Iamia sp. SCSIO 61187: one gene and its partner. Each later gene encodes a partner of the first gene's protein in a complex. Links are inferred from orthologs where the notes say so. Each region holds a gene or a part of one and is shown in the gene's direction. Other genes may lie near its edges. The genes, in order: secY and secG.

What was found.
Region 2: the proteins of secY (region 1) and secG are in contact, whole or in part, in a crystal structure (PDB 5AWW), measured with the Thermus thermophilus proteins. The link is inferred for Iamia sp. SCSIO 61187 from one-to-one orthologs. Residues at the interface, in WP_096411648.1 of Thermus thermophilus: Leu14, Gln16, Arg17, Phe20, Ile34, Pro35, Pro37, Ile72, Arg108, Arg109, Asn112, Gln113, Arg116, Ile117, Ile120, Pro145, Gly146, Trp147, Phe152, Phe155, Val156, Val159, Thr160, Val162, Ala163, Gly164, Ala166, Leu167, Trp170, Glu173; in WP_223903268.1 of Thermus thermophilus: Tyr5, Ile9, Tyr12, Leu13, Ala16, Leu19, Val20, Val23, Leu24, Gln26, Glu27, Pro28, Gln30, Gly31, Ala32, Asp34, Leu35, Met36, Gly37, Gly38, Ser39, Ala40, Asp41, Leu42, Phe43, Ala45, Arg46, Val48, Tyr53, Thr56.

The regions. Positions count from the first base shown.
Region 1 is NZ_CP050948.1:721,813-729,779, forward strand. Bases 3,083-5,910 are described here. They hold secY (preprotein translocase subunit SecY), read left to right. Parts: upstream 3,083-3,731; coding sequence 3,732-5,090; downstream 5,091-5,910. Other genes in these bases: rpmD (50S ribosomal protein L30), read left to right, coding at 3,083-3,186; rplO (50S ribosomal protein L15), read left to right, coding at 3,186-3,674; HC251_RS03480 (adenylate kinase), read left to right, coding at 5,108-5,779; map (type I methionyl aminopeptidase), read left to right, coding at 5,792-5,910. In the rest of the region: rplN (50S ribosomal protein L14), read left to right, coding at 1-19; rplX (50S ribosomal protein L24), read left to right, coding at 19-339; rplE (50S ribosomal protein L5), read left to right, coding at 339-920; HC251_RS03440 (type Z 30S ribosomal protein S14), read left to right, coding at 920-1,105; rpsH (30S ribosomal protein S8), read left to right, coding at 1,122-1,526; rplF (50S ribosomal protein L6), read left to right, coding at 1,534-2,070; rplR (50S ribosomal protein L18), read left to right, coding at 2,079-2,441; rpsE (30S ribosomal protein S5), read left to right, coding at 2,441-3,004; more of rpmD, read left to right, coding at 3,004-3,082; more of map, read left to right, coding at 5,911-6,553; HC251_RS03490 (ABC transporter ATP-binding protein), read left to right, coding at 6,660-7,835; HC251_RS03495 (carbohydrate ABC transporter permease), read left to right, coding at 7,835-7,967. UniProt on the Bacillus subtilis protein: The central subunit of the protein translocation channel SecYEG. Consists of two halves formed by TMs 1-5 and 6-10.
Region 2 is NZ_CP050948.1:2,723,819-2,731,956, reverse strand. What follows is about bases 3,502-6,500. They hold secG (preprotein translocase subunit SecG), read left to right. Parts: upstream 3,502-4,883; coding sequence 4,884-5,117; downstream 5,118-6,500. Other genes in these bases: HC251_RS13030 (bifunctional 2-polyprenyl-6-hydroxyphenol methylase/3-demethylubiquinol 3-O-methyltransferase UbiG), read right to left, coding at 6,044-6,500; HC251_RS13035 (N-acetyltransferase), read right to left, coding at 5,362-6,018; HC251_RS13045 (ABC transporter ATP-binding protein), read left to right, coding at 3,724-4,791; HC251_RS13050 (ABC transporter ATP-binding protein), read left to right, coding at 3,502-3,718. Also shown: HC251_RS13065 (ABC transporter substrate-binding protein), read left to right, coding at 1-497; HC251_RS13060 (ABC transporter permease), read left to right, coding at 592-1,602; HC251_RS13055 (ABC transporter permease), read left to right, coding at 1,599-2,624; more of HC251_RS13050, read left to right, coding at 2,621-3,501; more of HC251_RS13030, read right to left, coding at 6,501-7,096; HC251_RS13025 (hypothetical protein), read left to right, coding at 7,234-8,138. UniProt on the Bacillus subtilis protein: Involved in protein export. Participates in an early event of protein translocation.

The DNA.
Region 1 (7,967 bases):
CGCCCCCGAGGTCCTCTGATGTCGAACACGATCAAGCTGAAGAAGGGCGACCGCGTGCGCGTCCTCACCGGCAAGGACCGGGGCAAGGAGGGCGTGATCATGCGGGTCCTGCCCCAGGCCAACAAGGTCATCGTCGACGGCGTCAACGTGGCCAAGAAGCACCAGAAGGCCCGCTCCGCCACCAGCCAGGGCGGGATCATCGACAAGGACATGCCCATCCCGGTGCCCAACGTCGCCCTGCTCAGCCCGAGCGACGGCAAGCCCACCCGGGTCGGCTACAAGGTCCTCGAGGACGGCACCAAGATCCGCGTGTGCCGTCGGACGGGGGCGGAGATCTGATGAGTGACACTGCGACCCAGACCAAGACGCCCCCGCGTCTCAAGACCAGGTACGACGAGACCCTCCGGGCCCAGCTGAAGGACAGCCTGTCCCTCGGCAACGTCATGGAGGTGCCCCGCCTCGAGAAGATCGTGGTGAACATGGGCGTCGGCGATGCCGTCGGCCAGCCCTCGCTGCTCGACGGGGCCATCGCCGACCTCCAGGTGATCACCGGCCAGAAGCCGGCCGTCACCCGGGCCAAGAAGTCGATCGCCACGTTCAAGCTCCGCGAGGGCAACGCCATCGGCGCCAAGGTCACCCTCCGGGGCGACCGCATGTGGGAGTTCTTCGACCGGCTCGTGAGCCTGGCGATCCCCCGCATCCGCGACTTCCGGGGCCTCAACCCCCGGAGCTTCGACGGCAACGGCAACTACACATTCGGTGTCACCGAGCAGCTGATCTTCCCGGAGATCGACTACGACAAGGTCGACACCACCCGTGGGATGGACATCACCATCGTGACCACGGCCCGGACCGACGACGAAGGACGGGCCCTGCTCGCCGCCTTCGGATTCCCGTTCAAGCGTGAGGGACAGCAGTAATGGCCAAGAAGGCGCTGATCAACAAGGCGAACAAGACGCCCAAGTTCAAGGTCCGGGGCTACACCCGGTGCCAGAGGTGCGGTCGCCCGCACTCGGTGTACCGCAAGTTCAAGCTCTGCCGGATCTGCCTGCGTGACATGGCGCACGCCGGCGAGATCCCCGGTGTGACCAAGGCCAGCTGGTGATGGAGGTGCAGAGCAAGTGACCATGACCGATCCCATCGCCGACATGCTGACCCGCATCCGCAACGCCAACGTGGCGATGCACGACGAGGTCCGCATGCCCAGCTCGAAGCAGAAGGAGGCCCTCGCGGCCATCCTGAAGTCCGAGGGCTACATCGACGCCTGGCGCGTCGAGGACAACACCGACAGGCCGGGCTCGACCCTGCACGTCACCATGCGCTACTCCCCGGAGCGGGCGCGCACGATCTCCGGCATCCAGAGGGTGTCGAAGCCGGGCCTGCGGGTGTACCGCAAGTCCAAGGAGATCCCGCGCGTGCTCGGCGGGCTCGGAGTGGCCGTCGTCTCGACCAGCCAGGGGCTGCTCACCGACCGCGAGGCGCGCCAGCGCAACGTGGGCGGCGAGGTCCTCTGCTTCGTGTGGTGAGGAACTGATGTCCCGAGTCGGAAAGTCCCCCATCCCCGTGCCCAGCGGCGTCGACGTCACCGTCGACGGCGCCGACGTCACCGTCAAGGGCCCCAAGGGCACGCTCAGCCGCACCGTCCCCGGTGCGATCGCCATCCGCCAGGACGGCGACACCCTCGTGGTCGAGCGGCCCGACGACGAGCGCCAGACCCGGGCCCTCCACGGCCTGGTGCGGTCGCTCGTCAACAACATGGTCGTCGGTGTCAGCCAGGAGTTCTCCAAGGAGCTCGAGATCATCGGCACCGGCTACCGCGCCGCCCTCCAGGGCTCGACCCTCGACCTGTCGCTGGGCTTCAGCCACCCGGTCAAGGTCGAGGCGCCCGACGGCATCACCTTCGAGGTCCCCGTCCCGACGCGCATCGTCGTGCGGGGGATCGACAAGGAGCAGGTCGGCCAGGTCGCCGCCGACATCCGGGCCATCCGCAAGCCCGAGCCCTACAAGGGCAAGGGCGTGCGGTACCTCGGAGAGCACGTGGCCCGCAAGGCCGGCAAGACCGCGAAGTAGGACATCTCATGAGCGATCCCGCACAGAAGAAGCGCAACGCACGGGTCCGGCGCCACCGCCGGGTCCGCAAGAAGGTCCAGGGCACGGCCGACCGGCCGCGCCTGGCCGTCTTCCGCTCCAACAAGCACATCTCGGCCCAGGTCATCGACGACCAGACCGGGCGCACGCTGGCCTCGGCCTCGTCGCTCGAGGCCGACCTGCGCTCCAGCGGCGGCAACGTCGAAGGGGCCAAGAAGGTCGGCGAGCTCGTCGCCGCCCGGGCCAAGGAAGCGGGTGTCTCCCGGGTCGTGTTCGACCGGGGCGGCTTCCACTACCACGGTCGCGTCGCCTCCCTGGCCGACGCCGCCCGCACCTCCGGACTGGAGTTCTGATGCCTCCCACCACCTCTGACGCCCAGCTGCGCGAGTCGCGCGTCATCGACATCAACCGCGTCGCCAAGGTCGTCAAGGGCGGTCGTCGGTTCTCCTTCACCGCCCTCGTCGTCATCGGCGACGGCGCCGGCCGGGTCGGCCTCGGCTACGGCAAGGCCAAGGAGGTGCCCCTCGCCATCCAGAAGGGCACCGAGGAGGCCAAGAAGAACATGTTCGCCGTCCCCCTCGCCGGCAGCACCGTCACCCACCCCATCATCGGCAAGCAGGGCGCGGCCCGCGTCATGCTCAAGCCCGCCGCCCCCGGCACCGGTGTGATCGCCGGTGGCGCCGCCCGCGCCATCCTCGAGGAGGCCGGCATCCACGACGTGCTGTGCAAGTCGCTCGGGTCGGCCAACCACATCAACGTGGCCCGGGCCACCATCAACGGGCTCAAGAGCCTCAAGCGCCCCGACGACATCGCCCGCCTGCGGGGGCTGTCGGCCGAGGAGTTCGTGCCCAAGGGCCTGCTCGAGGCGTACAAGGAGTCCGAGCGCGGTCCGCACCAGCCGGACGAGGTGCGCTGATGGCCGCCCTGAAGGTCACCCAGACCCGCTCCGCCATCGGCACCAAGCCCAAGCAGCGCGGCACCCTCCGCGCCCTGGGCCTGGGTCGCATCGGGCGCAGCAACGTCCTCCCGGACCGCCCCGAGATCCGCGGGATGCTCAACAAGGTCCCCCACCTGGTCACCGTCGAGGAGACCGACTGATGAAGATCCACGACCTCACCCCCCCGCCCGGGTCGAACCGGCGCAAGAAGCGCGTCGCCCGCGGCATCGGCGGCAAGGGCGGCAAGACCGCCGGCCGCGGCACCAAGGGCCAGAAGGCCCGCGGCTCCATCCCCGCCGGCTTCGAGGGCGGGCAGATGCCCCTCCACATCCGGGTGCCGAAGCTCCGCGGCTTCACCAACCCGTTCCGCGTGGAGTACCAGGCCATCAACCTCGACACCCTCGAGGAGACCGGCGACGACGAGATCACCCCCGAGTCCCTGCACGCACGGGGCCTCGTCGGCAAGGGCGCCCTCGTCAAGGTGCTCGGCCGGGGCGAGATCACCCGGGCCGTCGCCGTCTCGGCCCACGCCTTCTCGGCCTCGGCCGAAGCCGCCATCACCGCGGCAGGGGGTAGCGTCACCGTCGTTCCCGCCCCCTGGGGCGATCGTCGCCCGCCGGCCAAGGGCAACCACCTCACCAACCGCTGACCCGGCGGGCCCCCGGCCCCCGAGACCGGCTGCGCTGACCCGAGAGGACACACGCCCGTGCTGTCGAGCATGAAGAACATGTTCAAGGTGGACGATCTCCGCAACAAGATCGCCTTCACCGTCTTCATGATCCTGCTCTACCGGCTGGGGTCGCACGTCCCCGTGCCCGGCATCGACGTCTCGACGCTGCAGACGCTCAAGGACAACGCCAGCCAGAGCGGCGCCCTCGAGTTCCTGCGCCTGTTCTCGGGCGGGGCCATCACCCAGTTCGCGGTGTTCGCCCTGGGCGTCATGCCCTACATCACCTCGTCGATCATCATGCAGATCCTCGCCGTGGTGATCCCCAAGCTCGAGCAGTGGCAGCAGCAGGGGGCCGTCGGCCAGCGCAAGATCACGCAGTGGACCCGGTACCTCACCGTGGCCATCGCCATCATGCAGTCGACCGGCCTGACGTTCCTGTTCAAGAACGGTGGCCAGGGCTTCGCCGGCGGCAACCCGCTCGGCGACGTCGACCTCTTCGGCGGCAACTACAACTGGAGCCGGGTGCTGATCGTGGTGATCAGCCTCACCGCCGGCACCGCCCTGATCATGTGGATGGGCGAGCTCGTCACCCAGCGGGGCATCGGCAACGGCATGTCGCTCCTGATCTTCGCCTCGGTCGTGAGCCAGCTGCCCGCCAACTTCGGCGCCGTCCGGGCCGAGTCGGGGCTCATCGCCATGATCCTGGTCGGGCTGATGTTCACCGGGGTGCTGGTGGCCATCGTCTTCGTCGAGCAGGGCCAGCGCCGCATCCCGGTGCAGTTCGCCAAGCGCCAGGTGGGCCGACGCCAGTACGGCGGTCAGAACACCTACATCCCGCTGAAGGTGAACGCCTCGGGCGTGATCCCCATCATCTTCGCCAACTCGATGCTGTACCTGCCGGTGATGATCTCCACGGTCCTGCCCGGCAACCAGCTCAACGCCGACGGCTCGGGCGGCAACTGGGCCAACGACGTGCAGGACTTCATCGACGACAACTTCCGGGGCGGATCCGGCGCCCTGTACCTCACCGTCTACGGCCTGTTCATCATCGGCTTCGCCTACTTCTACGCCGCCATCCAGTTCGACCCGCACAAGCAGGCCGACCAGATCCGCAAGCAGGGCGGCTTCATCCCCGGCATCCGCCCCGGTCCCCAGACCGAGCGCTACCTGAGCCGCATCCTCAACCGCATCACCCTGCCCGGCGCCCTGTTCATCAGCTTCGTGGCCCTGGTGCCCGCCTTCGTCCTGGGGCGCACGCTGGACTCCGACGCCGGCGTCCAGCTCGGCTTCTTCGGCACCTCGATCCTGATCGCCGTGGGTGTCGCCCTCGAGACGATGAAGCAGATCGACAGCCAGCTGATGATGCGCAACTACGAGGGCTTCCTGAAGTCGTGACCGACTCCGATCCCACGATGGACCGACCCGGTGTCCGCATGATCATCATGGGTCGTCAGGGTGCGGGCAAGGGCACCCAGGCGACCCGGTTGGCCGCCGCCTGCTCCGTGCCGCACATCTCGACCGGCGACATGCTCCGCGCCGCCGTGCGCGAGGGCACCGACCTGGGCCTCCGGGCCAAGGCGATCATGGACGCCGGGGACCTGGTCCCCGACGAGGTGATGATCGGCATCGTGGGCGAACGCCTCGACCGCGACGACGCCAACCGCGGCTGGATCCTCGACGGCTTCCCCCGCACGGTCGGGCAGGCCGAGGCGCTGGCGGACATCACGGCCCAGGCGCCGGTCGACGTCGTCGTCGAGCTGGTGGTGCCGAACGAGATCGTCGTCGAGCGTCTCTCGGCCCGGCGCACGTGCGACTCGTGCGGGACGATCTACTCGGTGGGCGACGCGGCCATCGCCGACGGCGTGTGCCCCAAGTGCGGCGGGACGCCCGTGCAGCGCGACGACGACAAGCCGGAGGCCATCCTCCACCGCCTCGAGGTCTACGAGCGCGACACCTCCCCGCTCCTCGGGCACTACCGGTCGCTGGACCTCCTCGAGAGCGTCGACGGGCTCGGCAGCGAGGACGAGGTGCACGCCCGCATCCTCGCCGTGGTCGACGCCCGCGTCGCGTCCGACCCCAGCTAGCAGGGCCCAGCCGTGCTGCTCGGAGGCATCGCCCGCCGCTCCGCCGCCGACCTGGCCGCCATGCGCCGGGCCGGCCGGGTCGTGGCCGAGATGCACGAGCGCACCCGTGCGGCCCTCCGGCCCGGGATCACCACCGGCGACCTCGACCGCATCGGGCGCGAGGTGCTGGCCGACCGGGGGGCGACGTCCAACTTCCTCGGCGTCGCCGGCACCTACCCGGCGGTCATCTGCGCCTCGCCCAACGAGGTCGTCGTCCACGGCATCCCCGGCGACCGGGTGCTGGAGGAGGGCGACATCATCTCGGTCGACTGCGGCGCCATCGTCGACGGCTGGCACGGCGACGCCGCCTACACCGCCGGCATCGGCGAGATCTCGCCCGAGGCCCGGCGGCTCATCGAGGTCACCGAGGCGTCGCTGGCGGCCGCCATCGCCCAGATGGTCGCCGGCCGCCACCTCGGCGACGTCGGCCACGCCGTCCAGCAGGTGGTCGAGGGCGCCGGCCTCCACGTCGTCGACGGCTACACCGGCCACGGCATCGGCCGATCCATGCACGAGGACCCGTCGGTCCCCAACGTCGGGTGGCCGGGCCGGGGCCCGCGGCTCAAGGTCGGCAACGTCCTGGCCATCGAACCCATGGTCGCCATCGGCACCCCTGAGACCGACGTCCTCGACGACGACTGGACGGTCGTGACCCTCGACGGCACGTGGGCCGCCCACGCCGAGCACACCGTCGCCGTCACCGACGACGGCCCGGAGATCTTGACCCTCCCCTGACCGCCGGAGCGTCGTCCGGGCCGTCGCGGCAGTTCGTCCGGGCGGTGGTCGTCCGGCCACCCGGAAGACAGGTCGGCGTGGTCGGCTGGCGTAGGGTCTGAGGCCTATGGCGAACGTGACGTTCGACGCGGTGACGAAGCGCTACGGAGACGTCACCGCCGTGGAGGATCTGACCCTGGACGTCGCCGACGGCGAGTTCATGGTGCTCCTCGGACCCTCCGGCTGCGGCAAGAGCACGGCCCTGCGGATGATCGCCGGCCTGGAGGAGATCAGCGGCGGCGAGCTGTCGATCGGCGACCGGGTCGTCAACCAGGTCGTGCCGTCCAAGCGCGACGTGGCCATGGTCTTCCAGAGCTACGCCCTGTACCCGCACATGACGGTGCGGAAGAACATCGAGTCGCCCCTCGTCACCAAGCCCACCTGGGTGCCGAGCCCCGGCGGCGGGGAGGACACCCTCCGCAAGCTGAGCTCGGCCGAGCGGACCGAGCGGGTCGCCGAGGCGGCCCGCATGCTCGACCTCGAGCCCTACCTCGACCGCAAGCCCGGGGCCCTCTCGGGCGGGCAGCGCCAGCGCGTCGCCCTGGCCCGGGCCGTGGTGGCCCGGCCCGCGGTGTTCCTCATGGACGAGCCCCTCTCGAACCTCGACGCCAAGCTCCGGACCCAGACCCGCGCCGAGCTCGTCGACCTGCACCGCCGCCTGGGCACGACCTTCATCTACGTCACCCACGACCAGGTCGAGGCCATGACCATGGCCGACCGCGTCGCCATCATGAGCGACGGCCGCCTCCAGCAGGTCGGCACCCCCCGCGAGGTCTACGACGCCCCCGCCAACCTGTTCGTGGCCGGCTTCGTCGGCACCCCGGCCCTGAACGTGGCGACGGTGCCCGTCGAGCGCGGGGCGGTCGTGGTCGGGTCGACCCACGTCCCGGTCGACGCGGTCGGCTCCCGGTCCACCGTCACCGTCGGCCTCCGCCCCGAGCACCTGCGGGTGGCGCCCGACGGCATCGTGCCCGCCACCGTCCACCAGGTGGAGTGGCTGGGCCACGAGGCCCTGCTGCGGCTGCGCATCGAGGGTCTCGACGTCTCCACCGGCTGGATCGCCCGGGTCGAGAGCGAGGGCCTGCCCCAGCCCGGCGACGCCGTGCGGCTCGGCGTCGACGCCGCCCACGTCCACCTCTTCGACCCCGACACCGGCGAGCGGATCGCGACCGGGGTCGAGCCGTCGGTGCCCGGGCTCGAGGGCGACGGGTCCCGCTCCCTCCTCGACAAGCGCCCGAGCTGATGGGACGGGTCCAGCAGCTCCTCGGCCAGACCGACGACGCCGGCCGGGTCACCGACACCGGTCGGGCCAAGGAGAGCCTCATCGCCCTGGGGTTCCTCGCCCCGTCGATCGTCGTGTTCTCGGTGTTCTTCT
Region 2 (8,138 bases), 2.0 Mb from region 1 along the record:
TCATCACGACCTCGGGCAACGCCCGCCGTGAGCGCACCCAGGAGATCGTGATCGAGCAGGCCGGCGAGGCCGGCTTCAACGTCACCGTCGCCAACCAGGAGGCGGGCACCTTCTTCGGTGAGACCCTCCCCAACGGCGATTACCAGATGGGGCTCTACGCCCAGGTGGCCACCAGCCTGCGCCCGGCGGCGTGCACGCTGTTCTGCTCGGACAACATCCCCAGCGAGGAGAACGACTTCAGCGGTCAGAACTGGCAGCGGGTCAACATCCCCGAGGCCGATCCGCTGATGGCGTCGCTCGACACCTCGACCGACCCCGACGAGATCCAGCAGAACGGCGCCGAGGCCGCCGCCCTGCTGGCCGAGAACGTCGTGTCGCTGCCGCTCGACCCGCTGCCCAACATCCTCCTGTGGAGCGATGACATCCTGGGCAACGTGGCCGACAACCCGATCCTCGGGCCGTTCAGCAACATGCACGAGTGGGGCCTGGCCGCCTAGGCGCTGACGCCAACCCCGTGATCTGAGACCAGGGGCTCGGCACGCAGCGCGTGCCGGGCCCCCGGTCTCTCCCCCCTCTCCTCCCGGTGGCCCCATGCTGATCTACGTCCTGCGGCGGATCCTGATCTCGATCCCCGTCGTCCTCATCGCCTCGTTCCTGCTGTTCTGGTTCGTCCGCGAGACGTTCGACCCCACCGCCCGGCTGCGGAACGTCCGTGACCCTGCGGTGATCGCCCGGGAGACCGAGCGCCTGGGCCTCAACGACCCGGTCCCGGTGCAGTACACCAAGTGGCTCGGCGACTTCGTCCAGGGCGACTGGGGCGAGAGCGCCCGCACCCGACAGCCGGTGACCGGCATGGTCCGCCCGGCGCTGTGGAACACGATCCAGCTGATCTTCTTCGGGGTGATCGTCTCGGCGACGCTGGCGGTGGCCATCGGGGTGTTCGGGGCGCTGAAGCAGTACTCCTTACCGGACTACGTGCTCACCGGGTTCAGCTACCTGGCGATCGCCATGCCACCGTTCTGGTTCGGGTTGCTGGCGATCAACGTGTTCGCCTTCCGGATACCGGAGTGGGCGATCAAGAACGACATCTCGTTCCTGGGCCTCGACAAGCGCCAGGTCGACTTCGTCAACCTCCACCGGGCGCGAGCCAAGGAGACCCTCAGCGGGGCCGAGTACGCCGAGGACTACATCCGCCACCTCATCCTCCCGGTGATGACGCTGAGCGTCCAGATCGTCGGGGCGTGGAGCCGCTACCAGCGCTCGGCCATGCTCGACGTGATGAGCGCCGACTACATCCGCACGGCCCGGGCCAAGGGCGTCCCCCGCCGCAAGGTGGTCTTCAAGCACGGGGTGCGCAACGCACTCATCCCGCTGGTCACGGTGATGGCCATCGACATCGGCCTGCTCTTCGGCGGGCTGCTCGTCACCGAGACGATCTTCTCCATCCCGGGCATGGGCCGGATGTTCGTCCAGGCCCTCCTCCAGGGCGACATCGCCGTGCTGGAGGCGTGGATGGTCGTCGTGGCCATCTTCGTCATCGCCTTCAACCTGCTGGCCGACATCCTCTACAGCATCCTCGATCCCCGGATCCGGCTCTCATGACCGACGACGACGAGCCGACCGCCGGCGGCCCCCGCCCGGGTGACCCCGAGGCCCACTACGTCGAGCTGCTGGAGGACGAGGTCGCGGCCGAGGAGATCGGCACCGAGATCGACAGCGCCCCGCCGCGCTCGCAGTGGCAGCTGTTCCGGCGCCGGTTCTTCCGCCACAAGCTGGCCATGCTCGGCCTGGTGCTGCTGGTCCTGCTGTGCGTGGCCATCTTCGCCGCCGACCTGTGGGTCCCCCAGGACCCGCGGGAGCAGGACATCCTCGCCGGCGTCGAGCCGCCCAGCAGCGAGCACTGGTTCGGCACCGACGCCAACGGGCGGGACTACTTCGCCCGGGTGATCTACGCCGGTCAGATCTCGCTCAAGATCGGCCTGACCGTCGCCCTCATCTCGACCATCATCGGCACCATCACCGGGTCCCTGGCCGGGTTCTTCGGCCGCTGGGTCGAGCAGCTGCTGATGCGGATCACGGACCTGTTCCTCATCGTGCCGGGGATCGCCGTCCTCGCGGTGGCGGTCAAGTTCGCCCAGTCGGACCAGAACCCCGTCGGGCGGTTCGTCCTCGGCAACGGCAGCGAGCCCCGCTTCGGCACCGACTCCATCATCATCTTCGTCCTGGCCATGCTGGGCTGGATGCCGGTGGCGCGGATCGTACGGGGCCAGGTGCTCTCGGTGAAGGAGAAGGAGTTCGTCGAGGCCGCCCGCGCCGTCGGCGCCTCCAACTTCCGGATCATCACCCGCCACCTGCTGCCCAACTGCATCGGACCCATCGTCGTCAACGCCACCTTGGCCATCGCCGTGGCCATCGTCACCGAGTCGACGCTGAGCTTCCTCGGCTTCGGCGTCCAACCACCGGAGACGTCGTGGGGGGTCATGCTCGAGCGCGCCAGAGCGAACATCTCCTTCGACGAGCACCTCCTCTACTTCCCCGGCCTGTTCATCCTCCTGACCGTGCTGGCCGTCAACTTCCTGGGTGACGGCCTGCGCGACGCGTTCGACCCCCAGGCCCGCCGATGAGCCCGGACCTGGAGAAGAACCCCTACGCCGGCGACGAGGACCTCGACCTCTCCACCCTCGAGGTCAGCGGGAGCGACGTGGTCGACGGCGACGTCGTGCTGCGCGTGCGCGACCTCCGGGTGGAGTTCCCCACCGACGACGGTCCGGTCACGGCGGTCGACGGGGTGAGCTTCGACCTCAGCGCCAACGAGACCCTCGGCGTCGTCGGTGAGTCGGGCTCGGGCAAGAGCGTGACCTCGATGGCGATCCTGGGCCTGCTCCCCAAGAACGCCAAGATCACCGGCAGCATCGACTTCCGAGGCACCGAGCTGGTCGGTCTGGGCGAGAAGGACCTCCAGCCCCTGCGGGGCAAGAGCATCGCCATGATCTTCCAGGACGCCCTCACCGCCCTGAACCCGGTGTACAAGGTGGGCACCCAGATCGCCGAGGCCATCCAGGTCCACGAGCCCGAGATGAAGGGCGAGCAGCTGCGCGACCGGGTGGTCGAGATGCTCGACATCGTCGGCATCCCCGACCCGCGGTCACGCGCCGACCAGTACCCCCACGAGTACTCGGGGGGGATGCGCCAGCGGGCCATGATCGCCATGTCGATCGTCAACGAGCCCGACCTGCTCATCGCCGACGAGCCCACCACGGCCCTCGATGTGACCATCCAGGCCCAGGTCCTGGAGGTCATGGAGCGGATCCGGGACCGCACCCGCAGCTCGATCATGATCATCACCCACGACCTCGGCGTGGTCGCCGGCGTGGCCGACCGGGTGCTCGTCATGTACGCCGGGCGGGTGTGCGAGCTGGCCGACGTGGAGTCGGTCTTCTACACCCCGGCCCACCCCTACACCCAGGGCCTCCTCGGGTCCCTGCCCCGCCTCGACGCCCGCTCCAGCGAGCGCCTGGCCCGCATCGTGGGCCACCCGCCGTCGCTGCTGGCCATGCCCTCGGGGTGCGCGTTCCACCCCCGTTGCCCCCACGCGCTGGTGCCGGGGATCTGCCGCGACATCCGTCCTGACCTGGAGCCGCTGCGGGTGGAGGGTCACGCCGCCGCCTGCCACCGCACCGACGAGATCGAGTGGAAGCCCCTGGAGGCTGCGCCGTGAGCCAGATCGACCTCGCCAACGACGCCGCCCCCGCGGCCACCCGCCCGGCCGATGCCGCCCCGCTGCTCGAGGTCGAGGACCTCGTCAAGCACTTCCCGATCAAGGCCGGCCTCCTCAGCCGCCAGGTCGGGGCGGTGCAGGCCGTCTCCGGCATCAGCTTCCAGCTCCACCGGGGCCAGACCCTCGGCCTGGTGGGGGAGTCGGGGTGCGGCAAGAGCACCACCGGGCGACTGGTGATGCGCCTCCTGGAGGCGACCGCCGGCACCGTCCGCTTCGACGGCATCGACGTGCACCGCGCCAGCAACCGCGACGTGCGAGCCCTGCGCCGGCGCATGCAGATCGTGTTCCAGGACCCGTACGCCTCGCTCAACCCCCGCCAGACCGTGCAGGCCATCGTCAGCGAGCCGCTGCGGGTGCACGACCGGTGGAAGGACGGCGGCGCCGACAAGGTCAAGGACCTCATGGAGCTCGTCGGCCTCAAGCCCGAGCACGCCAACCGCTACCCGCACGAGTTCTCCGGCGGGCAGCGCCAGCGCATCGGCATCGCCCGGGCCCTCGCCCTCGACCCCGAGATGCTCGTGCTCGACGAACCGGTGTCGGCTCTCGACGTGTCCATCCAGGCCGGTGTGGTCAACCTGCTCGAGGACATCCAGGACGAGCTGGGGCTGGCCTACCTGTTCATCGCCCACGACCTGTCGGTCGTCCGCCACACCTCCGACCAGGTCGCGGTCATGTACCTGGGCAAGATCGTCGAGCTGGGATCCGCCGACGACCTCTACGACCGGCCCGTGCACCCCTACACCCAGGCCCTGCTGTCGGCGGTGCCCCTGGCCGACCCGCGCAAGCAGCGGGCCCGCCAGCGGATCGTGCTGGAGGGCGACCCGCCCAACCCGGCCAACCCGCCGTCGGGGTGCCGGTTCCGCACCCGGTGCTGGCGCAAGGCCGAGCTGGAGGCCGCCGGCACCGACACCAGCGCCTGCGTCGAGCAGGACCCCCCGCTGGCCAGCGGCGAGTGGGGAGCGACCGAGCACGAGGTGGCCTGCCACTTCCCCAAGGTCCGCGTGATGCTCTGACCGAGGTGGTGATGGCATCACCGCCGGTCGACGCCACTAACCTGATCGCCGGCCCGCAGGGCCGTCCCTGAGCCGTAGGAGCCCGAGAACCCGTGCTGTACCTGGTCACCCCCCTCCACCTGGCTGCGTCGGGGATCCTCATCGTCCTGGTGCTGCTGCACAGCGGCAAGGGCGGCGGCCTGTCGGACATGTTCGGTGGCGGCATCGGGGCCTCGGCCGCCGGGTCCACCGTCATGGAGAAGAACCTCAACCGGCTGACGGTCGTCGTCGCCCTGGTGTGGGCCTTCACCACCATCGCCCTCGGGATGCTCCTCACCAATTCGTAGTCGTTCGCTCGCTGGCGCTCGCTCCACTCCTACGAGCTGAGGGTCCCTCGCTGCGCTCGGGGCTGAAGACCTCTCCGGAGCCGGACCCCTCGTCCGTCGGGGCCACGGCTCCTCTGCGGGGGGAGACCCCCCGCAGCCCCCCAGCGGCTGCGCCGGGCCGCCGGGGGATGGCGACCCCGCCGTCCCCGTTCGCCTGGTTCGCTGCGCTCCTCGCGCTCGCGTCTCGGGCGGGGTTGGGGGGTCGTCAGCGCTGCTGCGGCCAGGCGTGGCCGGGGGGCATGATCGGGTCGCGCCACATGGCGTAGGACGTGGGGCCACCGTCGGGGAGGGGGATCTCCCGGATGAGGCGGAAGCCGTGACGCTCGTAGAGGGCCCGGTTCCGCTCCGAGGTGGCCTCGAGGTAGGCGGCCTCGCCGCCCACGTCGCACTGGGCCAGCACCGACCGCAGCAGTGCCGACCCGATGCCCCGGCCCTGGTGAGACGGGGCGACGGCCAGGAAGTTGAGGTACCACGCGGGCTCGGCCGGGTGGACCGCGGCGAAGGCCTCGCTGCACGCCCCCATCCGGGCGAGGGCCGCCGGGCCCAGGACGCCGAGGCGGGCCTCGAGCTCGGGCTCGTCGTCGGCGTGCACGGCCGCCACGCCGGGTGGGACCCAGAGGGCGACGCCGGCGGCCGGGCCGTCGACCCGGGCCAGGTCGGCGGTGCGGTGGCGGGCCTGGGCGGCGAGGAAGGCGTCGAACAGGACGGGCAGGGTGTCGGCCCGGGCGGCCCGGTCGGGCTCCATCCAGGTGAAGACGGGGTCGTCGAGGAAGGCGGCGGTGAGCACGGTGGCGGCCTCGGCGCGCACGAAGGCGTCGATGCGCTCGATGGAGCGGACGGGGAAGCGGGTGGTGGTGGACATGGTGATCTCCTGGAGGGGGTGAGGGTCAGACCGCGAGGCGGTAGACGCGGAAGAAGCCGGCGTCGACGTCGACGACGTCGCACGAGGAGAAGCCGGCCCGGGCGGCCAGGTCGGCGACGGTCGAGGGCCGCAGGGCGGTGCCGAGGGCGGCGGAGCCCTCCTCGGACATGGAGGCCGGGAGGCAGTGGACGACGCTCCAGCCGTACATCATCCGCTCGACCTCGTCGCCGGGGGCGGTGAAGGCGTCGGCCACGGCTTCGTCGACGACGACGACCACGCCGTCGTCGGTGAGGGCCTGGCGCAGGGCGCGGAGGACCTCGACCGGCTGGGACATGTCGTGGAGGGCCTCGAGGACGAAGGCGGCGTCGACCGGTCCGAGGTCGGCGATCGAGGCCGTGGGGTCGGCGAAGCGCACGTCGACGCCGGCCTGGGCGGCGTGGGCCCGGGCGTCGGCGATCGACGCGGCATCGGTGTCGAGCCCGACGACCTGGGCGGCGGGCCAGGCGGTCTGGATGGCGATGGCGGACCAGCCCTGGCCGGTGCCGACGTCGAGGACGCGGGCGCCGGCCGCGAGGCGGTCGGTCAGGCCGGGGACGGCCGGGATCCAGGCCTTGACCAGGTCGGAGGTGAAGGCGGGGCGGTTGATGGCGCCCTGGCCGTCGCGGAACGTGGCCCCGTAGCGGGCGTAGGGCACGCCGCCGCCGGTGCGGAAGGCCTCGGCCACGTCGTCGAGGACCCCGGCGATCCCGACCACCATCGACGCGAAGGGGGCGAGGTGGTCGCCGTCGATCGGGTCGAGGAGGGCACCGCGGTGCTCCTCGGGCAGGGCGAACCGCAGGGTCTCGGCCACGGCCGAGGGCGAGGCGACCTCGAGGTAGCCGGCGACGGCCTGCTGCTCGCACCACTCCTGGGCGTAGCGGGGGTCGATGCCGGCCCGGTCCGCCAGCTCGGGGGCGGTCAGCGGGCCGTGGCGGTCGAAGGCCTCGTACAGGCCGAGGGTGGTGCCGAGGTGGACGGCGAACAGCTCGAGCGTGCCGATGGTGGCGTCGCAGAGCCGCTGGCTGAGGTCGATGGTCATGGTGGTCCTCCGTGGTGGGGTCTCACCCCCCAGGCGTGATGTCGCGCCTCACGGTGTGACGACCCGAGCCGGCCGCGCCGCTCCGGGCGGTGGTTCTCGCTCGGCGGACCGGTGGCGCGCCGCCCTACGCTCGCCCCATGGAGCTGATCGGCCGGGCGGCCGAGCTGGCGCTGGTGACCGATCGCCTCGCCGACCGTCGGCTCGTCACGCTCATCGGGCCGGGGGGCATCGGCAAGACCCGCCTGGCCCGCGTGGCCGCGGCGATGGTCGCCGACCGCTTCGTCCACGGCGTGCGCACTGTCGACCTGACCCGGGTGAGCACCGCCGAGGCCGTGCGCGAGTCGCTGGCCGACCAGCTCGGCTACGCGTCGTTCTCGGCCCTGGTCGACGCCCCGGTCGACAGCCCGGTGCTGCTCGTGGTCGACAACTGCGAGCACGTCGTGGACGCCGTGGCCGAGGCGCTCGACGAGCTGCTGGAGGCGTGCCTGGCCCCGACCGTCCTGGCGACCAGCCGCACCGCCCTCGAGCTGCCCGGGGAGACGGTCGTGCCCATCGGCCCGCTCGCCCTCCCTCCGGCGGGGTCGGCCGACGGACCTGCGGTGGGGCTCTTCGTGGCTCGGGCGGCCGACGCCGGGAGCATCGTCGAGCCCGACGACGCAGTCGCGGAGCTGTGCCGTCGGCTCGACGGGGTGCCCCTCGCCATCGAGCTGGCCGCCGCCCGCACCCGGTCGATGGCGCCCGGAGAGATCCTCGACCGGCTGGTCGTCGGGCTCGACGTCCTCGACCGGCCACGCCGTCGCAGCGCGCGGCGGCACCAGAGCCTGCGGGACGCGATCGGTTGGTCCCACGACCTGCTGTCCCCCGACGAGCAGGCGCTGTTCGACCACCTCGGGGTCTTCGCCGGTCCGTTCACGGCCGAGCTGGCCCACGCCGCCGCAGCCCGGCCCGGGACGGACCTGGCCTCGACCCAGGACCTGCTCGACGGGCTGGTGGCGGCCTCGATGGTGGTCGCCGACACCTCCGGCGCCGTCACGTGGTACCG